Regions from separate parts of the Protofrankia sp. CiP1_Cm_nod2 genome, predicted to be linked through region 2. Evidence: riboswitches for the same ligand, from Rfam matches in the RefSeq annotation. Region 2 holds a riboswitch; the other holds the start of a gene.
The links. A riboswitch is a leader RNA that binds a small molecule or an ion and turns the genes downstream of it on or off. The one in region 2 is predicted to bind cyclic di-AMP.
Positions count from the first base shown of each region.

Region 1: it holds a riboswitch for cyclic di-AMP, as region 2 does, so the genes downstream of both, NBW84_RS14720 (transglycosylase family protein) here and NBW84_RS00185 (C40 family peptidase) in region 2, are expected to answer to the same signal.

Region 1 covers NZ_CAKKTL010000125.1:1,306-6,535, reverse strand. The annotation lists partial or broken gene NBW84_RS14740 (hypothetical protein) at 1-410, opposite strand, end outside; gene NBW84_RS14735 (ATP-binding protein) at 752-1,111, opposite strand; gene NBW84_RS14730 (DUF3151 domain-containing protein) at 1,220-1,654, opposite strand; gene NBW84_RS14725 (transglycosylase family protein) at 1,889-2,632, opposite strand; cyclic di-AMP (ydaO/yuaA leader) riboswitch at 2,638-2,803, opposite strand; gene NBW84_RS14720 (transglycosylase family protein) at 3,409-4,128, opposite strand; cyclic di-AMP (ydaO/yuaA leader) riboswitch at 4,136-4,284, opposite strand; gene fbaA (class II fructose-bisphosphate aldolase) at 4,872-5,230, opposite strand, start outside.
Region 2 covers NZ_CAKKTL010000001.1:39,830-45,577, forward strand. The annotation lists gene NBW84_RS00170 (metallopeptidase family protein) at 1-307, opposite strand, end outside; gene NBW84_RS00175 (trypsin-like peptidase domain-containing protein) at 640-1,599, shown strand; gene NBW84_RS00180 (peptidoglycan-binding protein) at 1,898-2,686, opposite strand; gene NBW84_RS00185 (C40 family peptidase) at 3,084-3,458, opposite strand; gene NBW84_RS00190 (hypothetical protein) at 3,439-3,753, shown strand; cyclic di-AMP (ydaO/yuaA leader) riboswitch at 3,827-3,992, opposite strand; gene NBW84_RS00195 (cold-shock protein) at 4,542-4,979, opposite strand; gene tkt (transketolase) at 5,304-5,748, opposite strand, start outside.

The DNA.
Region 1 (5,230 bases), on a different contig from region 2:
AAGATCAGCGGCCGGAGCAGCAGGCCGCTCGGCCCGTCCGGGGGGAGCATGCGCCGGTACCAGCGGGCTGTCGCCGGGTCGGGGCAGAAGACCACGAGCGCCGTGTCGACGTCCAGCTCGGCCTCCAGTTGGGCCACGTACAGCTTCCAAGTTCGCTGTTTCGCGAGGTCCCGGCCACGCTGGATCTCCAGCACGGCCGCCAGCAGCGGCCGGTCCACCGGATCGCAGAACAGCACCATGCCGTCGGCGTGGTAGGTGCGCGGGACCATGACGCGGACGTCGGTGGCCTCGGTGCGAGCGTGGTGGTAATCGGGCATTTTGACGTCGAACACGGTGGCCAACAGCCAGGCCATCAGGTCCGGGTCAAGCTTGGTCAGGGCGACCGGGGATTCGTGTTCGGCAGAGGGCATGGAAGCACGGTATGCACCGGATCCGCATACATCGGGCCTTGTCCGTGCTGAAACCGGTATCAGCAAACAACAAGGCCACTGTTCCGGCGGTTGTTCCGTCCGCTGTTCCGGCGACCACGGCCGTGACCGCGGCGTTGGCTGCCGAACGACGTGAATTCGGTGCCGTGGCCACAATCCTGGATTCACATCGTTTGTCGTGCCGACCGGTTTGCCGCGTCGCCCCGAGACACCGGCCCACCCGAGGCGGTTTACGGACTTCGTGGATCGAGACGGTGTCCGCCGCGCTTCAGTGCTCCTGCCGACCTGTCGACAGCGGATCGGTCCCGGGGCCCGGCGCGGCGTCAGGACGGGGAGAAGGCGTCAGAGCGGGGAGAAGATGTCGTCGGCCGTGACGGTGAGGATTCCGGGTGGCGGGTTGCGGATCTCCTCGCGGGCGCAGACGGCGAGGCGGATCGGGCCTGGCCGGTCCGCGTCCCGCTGGCCGGCACCAGCGAGCCCGCGACGGACAGCTGCGCCAGTTCGCCGCGGGCGGCGCGGCCGGCGTCGGTGTGGAAGACCGACCGCCGTCCGGCGACGAAGCGGTGCGGCAGGGCGGTCTTGCCGACTCTGCGCCGTCCCCAGACCACCACCGGCCGCGGGTCGGTCGAGGCCCACCAGCGTTCCAGCGCGGCAAGCTCTCCGGTGCGGTTGACGAACGTCATCCGCCTCTGCCTGCATCGCCCGTAACTTACATCGGACGTCAGTAGAGTGCCGGCGAGCCGTTGGCGGCCCATGCTGGCGGGTTGCCGCGCGGGGCCTCTCCGGTGGCTTCAGGTGGCCTTGAGCCCCAGGACGTCGGATGCCTGGGGGTCGCTGTCGGCGAGGAAGTCGCGACAGCGGGTGGCCTCCTCGGTCTCGCCGATCGCGGTGGCCGCGCGGGCCAGTGCCGCGAGCGCCCGCAGGAAGCCCTGGTTGGGCTCGTGGGACCACGGGATCGGCCCGTGCCCGCGCCAGCCCGCGCGGCGTAGCTGGTCGAGGCCGCGATGGTATCCCGTCCTGGCGTAGGCGTAGCTGGTCACCGGGCTGCCGGCGTCGAGGGAGCGTTCGGCCAGGGTTGCCCAGGCGAGGCTGGAGCCGGGAAAACGGCCGGCGACGGTCTGCGGATCCTCGCCGGCGCTCAGCGCCTGCGCCGCGGCGGGATCGATGGTGAGCTTGGCCGGTGGTGGGCCACCGAGCAGATCCGGTCGTTCGGGCGAGGGTGTCATGGGGCTCATCCTGCCGGATCCGGCCGGCCGCGCAGCCAGCCGGAGGGGGAAGTCCGTCAGATGATGGACCCGCCGGGAGGGGGAGAGCCGGCAGGTCCATCACCTGATCGGGGTACGAGGCGGGCAGGGCACCCGGCCGCGACCCGGCGGCAAAGGAACGGCGTTGAGCGTCCCGTGACCTTTAGCCGCAAAATTTCAAAGTCATAAAATGGTACGAAAGGTGCACCCGGTATGCTACAGGACGGTCGGGTTGGTGACGGTGACGTCCCAGAGGTTCTTGCCGACCACTCCAGCGCCGCCGTCGTCCACCCGGGTCAGATACGAGTAGAGCGATGCCAGTCCCTGGGACTCCCGCCCGAAGCGTCCGTCCACCTGGAGGATGAACCTCTTCTGACGCATCTCGCTCTGCCAGACGTAGGCGTCGGGGCGGACCTCGCCGGCCAGTGTGCTGGACAGCGCCGTCCCGGTGAAGTTCTCGGAGTTCAGCAGGGCCTTGGCGCGTTCCAGCGTCATCGCTGGCTGCACCGGAGTAATCGCACGCTGTACCGGGCTGGTGGTGGGAGCGCTGGGGGCGACGATACCGCTGGACGACGGTGCCGGGCCGCTACGGCTCAGGCCCAGCTTGGACGCGCAGGACGGCCACGGGGACCAGCCACGGGCGTTGTAGAGCTTGTAGGCAGCCTCGTCCTGAAGCGTCGGCGGCGCGCCGCTGGGCAGGCCGGAGTAGCCCAGGGCATGCCAGGTCTGGGCGTCGAACTGGTAGGCGCCGTAGTAGCCGTTGCCGGTGTTGATCAGATAGTTCCCGCCGGACTCACACTGGCGGAGTTTGGCGAAGTCGTCAGCGGTCGCGGCGCTTGCGGGTGCGGTCGTGACAGCCAGGCCACTGCTCACGAGTGCCGTCACGGCACCGGTGGTACGCAGGACCTTCATGACGGTGGAGGGAGGTTGCGGGGCGCGGTGCCTGCCACCAGACGGCATGTGGGTCGGTCCTTCCCGTCGCCTACGAGGTGAGCTGTCGGGTGCGGGCGGGAATCAGGCCCGGCCGGTGGCACCAGGAGGCACTGCCGGCTTTACCCCAAGGACTCCGTGGACGGACGTCCGGATGGTGGTTCCCCCGATCCTGTCCTTGTGGCTCCGCGGTAGCTCGGGCCGTACCGAACGGGGACAGGACTCGGCGTCCGTCCGGGCGGCCTCACCGATCCGGCGAGTGGGGAGGACTCTAGCGAGTCTGGTTCTATCGAAGCAAATCGGGGTGTCGGATGAACTACACCGACGTGACTGTTATCACCCGAATGGGCTAAGCGCCTTGAACGTGTCACCGTAGCTGACGGTGTGACTCCGCCCCGCGGCGGGGTCGCCTTCTCCGATTTCTGTGACTTATGGTGACGGACGAAGTTTCTTTCGTATCGTGAATGTGCTTGTTGTCACTTCTGGGGCACTCCGGGAAGCGGAGCCGTCCGGAGCGGTCCCCGGCCCTGCCGGGCCGGATCCGGGCCGGCCGCATCCGGGGTTCTCCTGGATGCGGCCGGAGGCCTGGCATGAAAGGGGATCGTGGCTGCGCTGTCCATGGCGCGCCAGCCCGGTCCGGTCGGATGTCCAGCCACGGGTGGGCCGGCTGTGTGCGGACTGTGCGTGCCGCCGGTGGGCGGTGCCGTCCGCCAGAGGCCGTTCGACCGCTGGGTCGTTCGGCCAGTTGCCGGCTGTTCGGCCGGCTGTTCGGCCGGTTGGCCGGTTGGTTGGCTGGCTGGCCGTGTTCAGTCGAAGGTGGCCGTCCAGGTCCGTGGGCCGCAGATACCGTCCACCTGCAGTCCCCGCGAGTTCTGCAGGAGGGTGGCGGCGAAGGCGGACTGGGGGCCGTAGCGGCCGTCGATCCTGATCCGGTAGCCGAGCCTGTTCATCTGGCGCTGCCAGGCTCGTACGTCCGAGCGCACCTGATAGATCAGCCCGGTGGTGAACAGCGTGTTGTCCGCGAGACTCTGCGCGCTCTGACGCACCACCCAGCGTTGGGCCCCGGTCGACCCGGCCGCGCCCGCCGAGCCGGTGCCGGTGCCGGTGCCGGTGCTGGGCGATCCGGCCCCGGACGAGCTGGCGCTCGCCACCAGCTGGTCGGCGCCCATCCCCTGGCCGCAGACCGGCCACTGGCCGAAGCCGGACCGGTTGGCCAGTCTCAGCGCGGCCTCGTCCTGGGTGGCTGGCAAGGCGTCGCTGGGCAGCCCCGGGTAGCCGAGGCTCTGCCAGGTGCTCAGCGAGAACTGGTAGGCACCGTAATAACCGTTGCCGGTATTGACGGTGTAGTCCCCCCCGGACTCGCACTGGCGTAGCTGCGCCCAGGTGGTGGCGGCGCTGGCGGGCTGTGACATCACGATGCTTCCGCCGACCGCCGCGGCCAGCGCGGGAGCGACTACCAGCGCCCGCGCGCCCAGCCGGATTCGGCCGGTTCCGTGCTGTCGATTTCGGGAACGTGCACTGGACATATTGGTTTTATGCCCTTCCCCACGCCTGCGAAGTGAGCTGTCGGGTTCGGGCTGGGACTGCCCGGCCGCATGTGCGGCTTCACCCCGAGGACGCCCGGTATCGGCGCCCAGAAGTGGGTCCCCCGTTCCTGCCACGAGTTTGGGTTTTCGTCGGGCGAGGGCAGGATTCGGCGTGCCGCCCGACGTGTGTTCGCTGTGTCGCGAGCACGGCGCAGACCATAACAACAATTGCTGGGCGCCGAACAAGCGGGGAATACGCTTCGTGAGGATGCGCACACCGGGCCGGCGGCTCTTGTCGGGGCCCGGGAGCGGATGGTAGCGCACGGGTACGCGCGCTTATTGATTTCATCATACTTTTATTGCCGGGAAAACTCGGTATCCCGCCGTGCCGGTGGCGATCGGGGCCGGATTATCCGGATAGGAGCCAGTGCGTGGGCCGGCGATCCGCGTGCTATGGGCCGGAAGCCGGGCCCGGCCGGCCCGGCGCCCGCGGCGCGGAACACCGCTGATTCAGCCGAAGACACGTCGAACGGCAGGACCATACGTACAGTGCCGTGATCCGACGATGATGCGACCTTTCCGGAACCTGCGTCATATACGGATGGCCGTTGAAAGGTGACGGCCATCCGGTCACCCGGGCGCCGGGAGGCCGATGGGTCGGCACCCGCACGCGAACGCTCGCCAGCCGGACGACGAAGCCCGGTCTGGCGAGCGTGTTGTGGGGCCGTCCCGCCCGAGCGGGGTCAGTTGGCGAGGGAGCGTCCCGCGGAACGCAGGTCCTCGCACGCCTTCACGACTCGGGCGGCCATGCCGACTTCGGCCGCCTTGCCGTAGCTGCGCGGGTCGTAGTGCTTCTTCACGCCGACCTCGCCGTCCACCTTCAGAACGCCGTCGTAGTTCCGGAAGACGTGGTCGACGACCGGCCGGGTGTACGCGTACTGGGTGTCGGTGTCCACATTCATCTTGATCACGCCGTAATCCACCGCTTCGCGGATCTCGGACAGGTCGGAACCGCTCCCGCCGTGGAAGACCAGGTCGAGAGGTCTGGCCCCGGCTGGCAGCCCGAGCTTCTGCGCGACATACTGCTGACCATCCCGCAGGA
Region 2 (5,748 bases):
TGCCGAAGTGATGGGCCACCTCGTGGATGACGGTCACCCGTACCTGCCCGACGACCTGTTCCTCGGTCCGGCCCAGGTCGCAGATCGACCGCCGGTAGATCGTGATCCGGTCCGGCAGCACCCCGCTGTACCAGTCGCCCCGCTGCGTCAGCGGTACCTCCTCGTAGAGCCCCAGCAGCCCCGGCGACGGCGGCTCGTCCTCGACAACGACCGCGATGTTGGACATCTGACGGCCGAGCTGCGGTGGCAGGCTGTCCAGCGCCTCGGCCACCAGGGCCTCGAAGCGCTGCCTGGACACCTCGACCACGTCGGTGAACCTACCTTCAGACGCCGTCCCGGCGCGGCGCCGCCATACCGCCGGGCACCGGCACGGGGAATGAACAGGCCTGGATGGACGTCGGCCGCCGGAGAAGATCGGCGTAATTTTGTCGTTGTGTACGCTTTTACGGCCAAAAAGCGTACACAACGACAAACTCTTCTGGATCATGGCCTGTGCGGGTGGTCGTGGATGGGCTCCGCGCTACCTGACCGGCGCTCCAGGGGGACGTCCAGGAGGACGTCCGGCGGACGCCCGGGGAACATTGTCCGGCGTCCACTGCTTCTCATGATGTAATTATGTAAGCGGGACAGGAGGCCGGGATGCAGGATCCGCTCGATGCCTACTCACAGGTCGTCACCCGAGTCGCCGCCACCGTCTCCCCCGCTGTCGCGAGCCTGCGGGTACGGACGCCGCGTGGCGAGGGAGCCGGATCCGCCGTGGTCTTCACCGATGACGGCTTCCTGCTCACCTCCGCCCACGTCGTCGACAGCGGACCGAGGCGCGCGGGACGGCAGACCGGCGGCGGCGCGGCGGGCATGGCCGAGTTCGCCGACGGCACCCACAGCGAAGTGGACGTGATCGGCGCCGATCCGCTCTCCGACCTCGCGGTGCTGCGGGCCCGTAGCGGCACGCCGGCCCCGGCGGCGCTCGGCGACGCCGACACGCTCTCCGTCGGTCAGCTCGTCGTCGCGGTGGGCAGCCCGCTGGGCCTGACCGGCAGCGTCACCGCGGGGGTCGTCAGCGCACTCGGCCGCTCCCTGCCCACCCGGGCCGGCGCCACCGTCCGCGTCATCGACGAAGTGATCCAGACGGACGCCGCGCTCAACCCGGGCAATTCCGGCGGCGCGCTGGTCACCGCCGACTGCCACGTCGTCGGGGTGAACACCGCCGTCGCCGGGATCGGGCTCGGGCTCGCCGTCCCGGTCAACGCCACCACCCGCCGCATCCTCGCCGCGCTCATGCGCGACGGCCGGGTACGGCGCGCCTACCTGGGGGTCGCCAGCACCCGGGCACCGCTGCCGCCACACCTGGCCGAGCGGTCCGGCCGGCGGCACGGGGTGCGGCTGGCCGAGGTCGTCGCGGGCAGCCCGGCCGGTCGCGCCGGCCTGTTCGCCGACGACCTGGTGCTCTCCGTCGCCGGGCAGCCGGTCGCCACCCCGGGGGATCTGCAACGGCTGATGACGGAGGACACCATCGGCCGCCCGCTCGAACTGACGGTGTGGCGGCGCGGCGCGCTCGTCGACGTCATCGTCGTCCCGCAGGAACTGGCACTCACCTGAGAAGATCGGCACGAGTTTGTCGCGGTGTACGCCGATATGGCAAAAATGCGCCTATACAGCCAGAATGTACTGATGCTGCCAGCATGCGCCAATACAGCCAGAATGCGCTGATACGGCCAGAAAACATGAACATACACGACAACAGACTCACGCCGGTCGCGGCCTGGTGGGCGAACGTCCGCGGGCGGCCGCCGGCCACCGGCCCGCCCAGGCGGGGACGGTGGCCGCCCGCGGACGGTGGCGCCCCGGGTGCCCGAGGGAGGGGGAGGCACCCAGGGCCGTCAGTGGCACCCAGCCGTCAGCCGCACGGGAACAGCTGGGCGTAGGTGCGGGCGCCGACTGTTCCGTCGGCCGCGAGGCCGTGCCGCCGCTGGTATTCCTTGACCACCCTGGTGGTCTGCGGGCCGAATATCCCGTCGACGGTGAGAGGATATCCGATACCGGTCAGCCGCCGCTGTACCGCGGCCACCTCGGTACGCATTTTGCTGCCGTTTCTCACGGTTGCCGTGGACGCTGGCAGCGAACAGTTCCGGGTGATGTAGCTGATCCCGCTGACGGGCGGGACAGGGGCGCTCGACCGCGTTGTCGACATGCTCGCCGGGCTGGCTTTCGCCGCTGCCGCGGCGGCGTTCCCCCGCGCCAGATGACGGCGGTAGGAACCGTTGGTGTAGGCGCTCCAGGCACGCACGCCCTGACTGTCGCACACCTTCTTCGCCGCCCACGCGTTGGTGGCCGGGTCGTACAGGTTCCGGCCCGCCAGCCAGCCCGTGTGGACCCGCGCGTTGATCTGCCAGAGCCCGCGGGAGTCCTCACCGTGCGCGTTACGCGCCCTGGCGTTGCCACCGGACTCCGCGAGCGCCACCGCCACCCAGGTGCCCAGCGGCACCCCTCGGCAGCTGGGCAGCCCCGCGTTCGCGGCGACACGGGCGATGGCCGTGTCGGCGACGACGGCGGGCCCGGACGGCCCGGCCGCGCTGGCCGGGGCCGCGGTCAGCATCATTCCGGCCGTCGTCCCGATGAGCCCGACGGTGCCCACCAATGCCGCGCCGTTGCACCGGCCGGGTTTTCTGTGTCTTCCCCTGGACATGATCAGTTTCTCATCCAAAAGTATCGTCGAAATGGCTCGTCAAATTCACTGGCGGCGCCAGGACAGCATTTCCTTCGAGCAGCCGACGGTTTGCTCTTCCCAGCGCGCCTGATCGACTGGAACACGTCGGGCAGACCGGGGCGCAGGCCGTCGACCGCATTCGTCCAGAAAATTTCCCGGTCATTTCCGGAGCGCTCCGGGAGAAGCACCGTGCGCTCCGGCCGGAATTTTCTGGATATCCGGCGCGGGACCCGCGCCGGACCTGCCCGGGGCTCCAGGAACAGTTACCCGGCAGTGGCCGGGAGAAATTTTCGCGGCGGCCGCCGGCTGTTGCCCGCGCTGTCCGCCCGGGGCACCCGAACACCCCGTGGCCGCCAGCCCGGCCCGGGCGGGCGGGTCACCTGATACGGCCGACCAGATGGCTGCCGGTGTAGACCTTCTGGAGCCGGACCACGGCCCCGGTGTGCGGGGCGGCCCACATCATCCCGTTCCCGGCGTAGATCCCTACGTGGTGGATGCCGCCCGGCCGGCCGAAGAAAATGAGGTCACCGGGCTGCCGGGCATTCTTCGATATCTTCTGGGAGGCGTTGTACTGCGCGTTGGCCGTCCGCGGGACGCTGCGGCCGAGCTGCTTGTAGATGTACTGGACGAGGCCGGAGCAGTCGAACGCCCGGGGCCCCTCGGCACCCCACACGTACGGCTTTCCGGCCTGCTTCGACGCCAGATAGACGAGTTTCGCCCCGAAACCACTGGTGGACGTCGAGAAACTCACCGGCTGCGCCGACAGCGTGCGCACGCCCGCGGCGGCGGCCGGCGACGAGGCCGCCGACCAGACGGCCGGGGTGATCGTGAAGGTAGCGGGCCGGGCAGCGGTCGTGCCGGCCGCGGTGGTCGTGCCGGCCGTGGCGGCGTCGGTCCACCCCGTCCCGCCCGTGCCCGCGCCACGGTCGTTCGCCAGGGCCGGTGCGGCCAGCCCGGAGAGGGCGACGGTACCGGTGGCCGCGGCGGCAACCGCGGTACGTGCCGATATCCGGCCGAGGGCGGAGCGGGTCGTGGGCGCGCGATGACGACCGCGCCTGGAACTGGGACTGGGATGACCTACGGCAGCCGGACCTGAATTCACCTGGTGTGCAGGCAACGATGATCCTTCCCATACGCCTGCGAGGTTAGCTGTCGGGTTCGGGCCGGGAAGCCCGGTCGACGCGCGGATACCTGCGCGGCCGACTTCACCCCAAGGACGGCCACCGTGGTGGCGACGTCCGGCGGAAAGGTGGGTCCCCCGCTTCTGTCCTGGCGATCGCTAGTCGGAAGACACCGGACCGTGGACAGAACTCGGCGTGCGGTCCGGTGCCGTTGAGAGCCCGGCCAACGTAGCGAACTACTTTTGGTAACCGCAAGCGGCGGTTTTCTCGGCATGTCGGCGCACAACACTCACCGTACGCATCATTTACGCGGGCCGTCCCAGGATGGCTGCCGGGACGGTACGAGCTGGCCGCAGCGTGATGGCGCTACACACCGCTCCCATGGTTAACCAGCGCGTATCGTGAAACGGCCGATGCGGACCGGCAACAACATTTTTTCCACCGTTGTGTTTCGCTGTCGGGCACAGCATTTGCACTGTCGGGCACAGCATTTGCACTGCCCGAAACAGCGTTTGCGCTGTCGGGCGCAGTGGATCGCCCGGGTGGGCCCACGGACCGCCGAAGCAACGCCACGAACCCGGACGTGCGCACGCCGCGGCCGGCGGCATGGCCAGCGCGGACGGCGCAGCGTCCGGGCATCAGTGACGCCCGGGCACCAGCGGGGCCGCCGGTCCGCCCCGGGCCAGGCAGGGCCCCGGGCGGAGCGGCGTCGGTCAGGACTCGACCCAGCCGCGCGCCTGCGCGAGGGTGGTCAGTCGCTGCCGTATCTGGCTTATCTGGCCGCCGGTCAGGGTCGGCACCGATTCGATGAGCGTCTCGGTCAGCAGATGCCGGAACTCCCCGACGGTGAGGACGTCGCACATGTCGTCGTCGTCGGCGCTCGAACGCCCGTTGACCACACCTGGGGAGACCACCGGATACACGGGCGCCGGACGGGCCGGAGCCCGGCGGATCAGACGGACGACCGAGGCCTTCGGGCCCCTGTCACTCTCCTCCGCCTCGAACTCCACCAGCGTTCCGGGCTGGAACAGGTGCTTCTCGTCCTGAAGATCGTTTGCGTGCATGAAAACGTCGTCGCCACCGGCATCGGGCGCTATGAAACCGTAGCCGCGAACCCCGTCGAAACGCAGAATTCTACCAGTACCCACCACATCTGCCCCTGTACAACCTCTGTGCCAACCAGCCCTGTACCAAGTGAACTGCACACCAGACGAACCTGTGTACAACCAAGCCCCAGGACCGCTCGCGCGACCGCAGGACCTGCTCACCGTCTCAGGTACGCCTACCCAGGTCAAGCCCGACACCCGGAGCGCGGAACGACCGACAGCGGCCGATGGGGAACGAGCGCGGATACACCGGGGCGGAACGGCCGACCAGCTGACCAGCTGACCGGCCGGCCGGCCCCCGGAAGCGCCCCGGGGGCCAGCCGGCCGTCGACGTCATGGTCACAAGCCGCGGATCCGTGTCCTTACGGTCTACGCCGGGTCACCGGCGGCGTGGACGGCGGCCAGGCTCTGCCTGGCGGCGTCGACCACCGCCCGCGGGGTGAAACCGAATCTGGTCTGCAGGTCCCGCAGCGGGGCGGACGCGCCGAAGGTCCGCATCCCGATGATCACCCCGTCCGGGCCGGCGTACCGTTCCCAGCCGAGCGTGGCGGCCTGCTCGACCACGACCCGCGCGCGGACCGCCGGCGGCAGCACCTGCTCGCGGTACCGCGCGGGCTGCCGCTCGAACAGCTCCCAGGACGGCAGGCTGACCACCCGGGCGCGCACCCCCTGCGCGGCCAGCTCCTCATGGGCGGCCAGGGCCAGGTGCACCTCGCTGCCGGTACCGATCAGGATCACCTCGGGGTCGCCGTCGGCGGGGTCGGCCAGCACGTAGCCGCCGCGGGCGAGCCCGGCGGCGTCGGCGTAGCGGGCC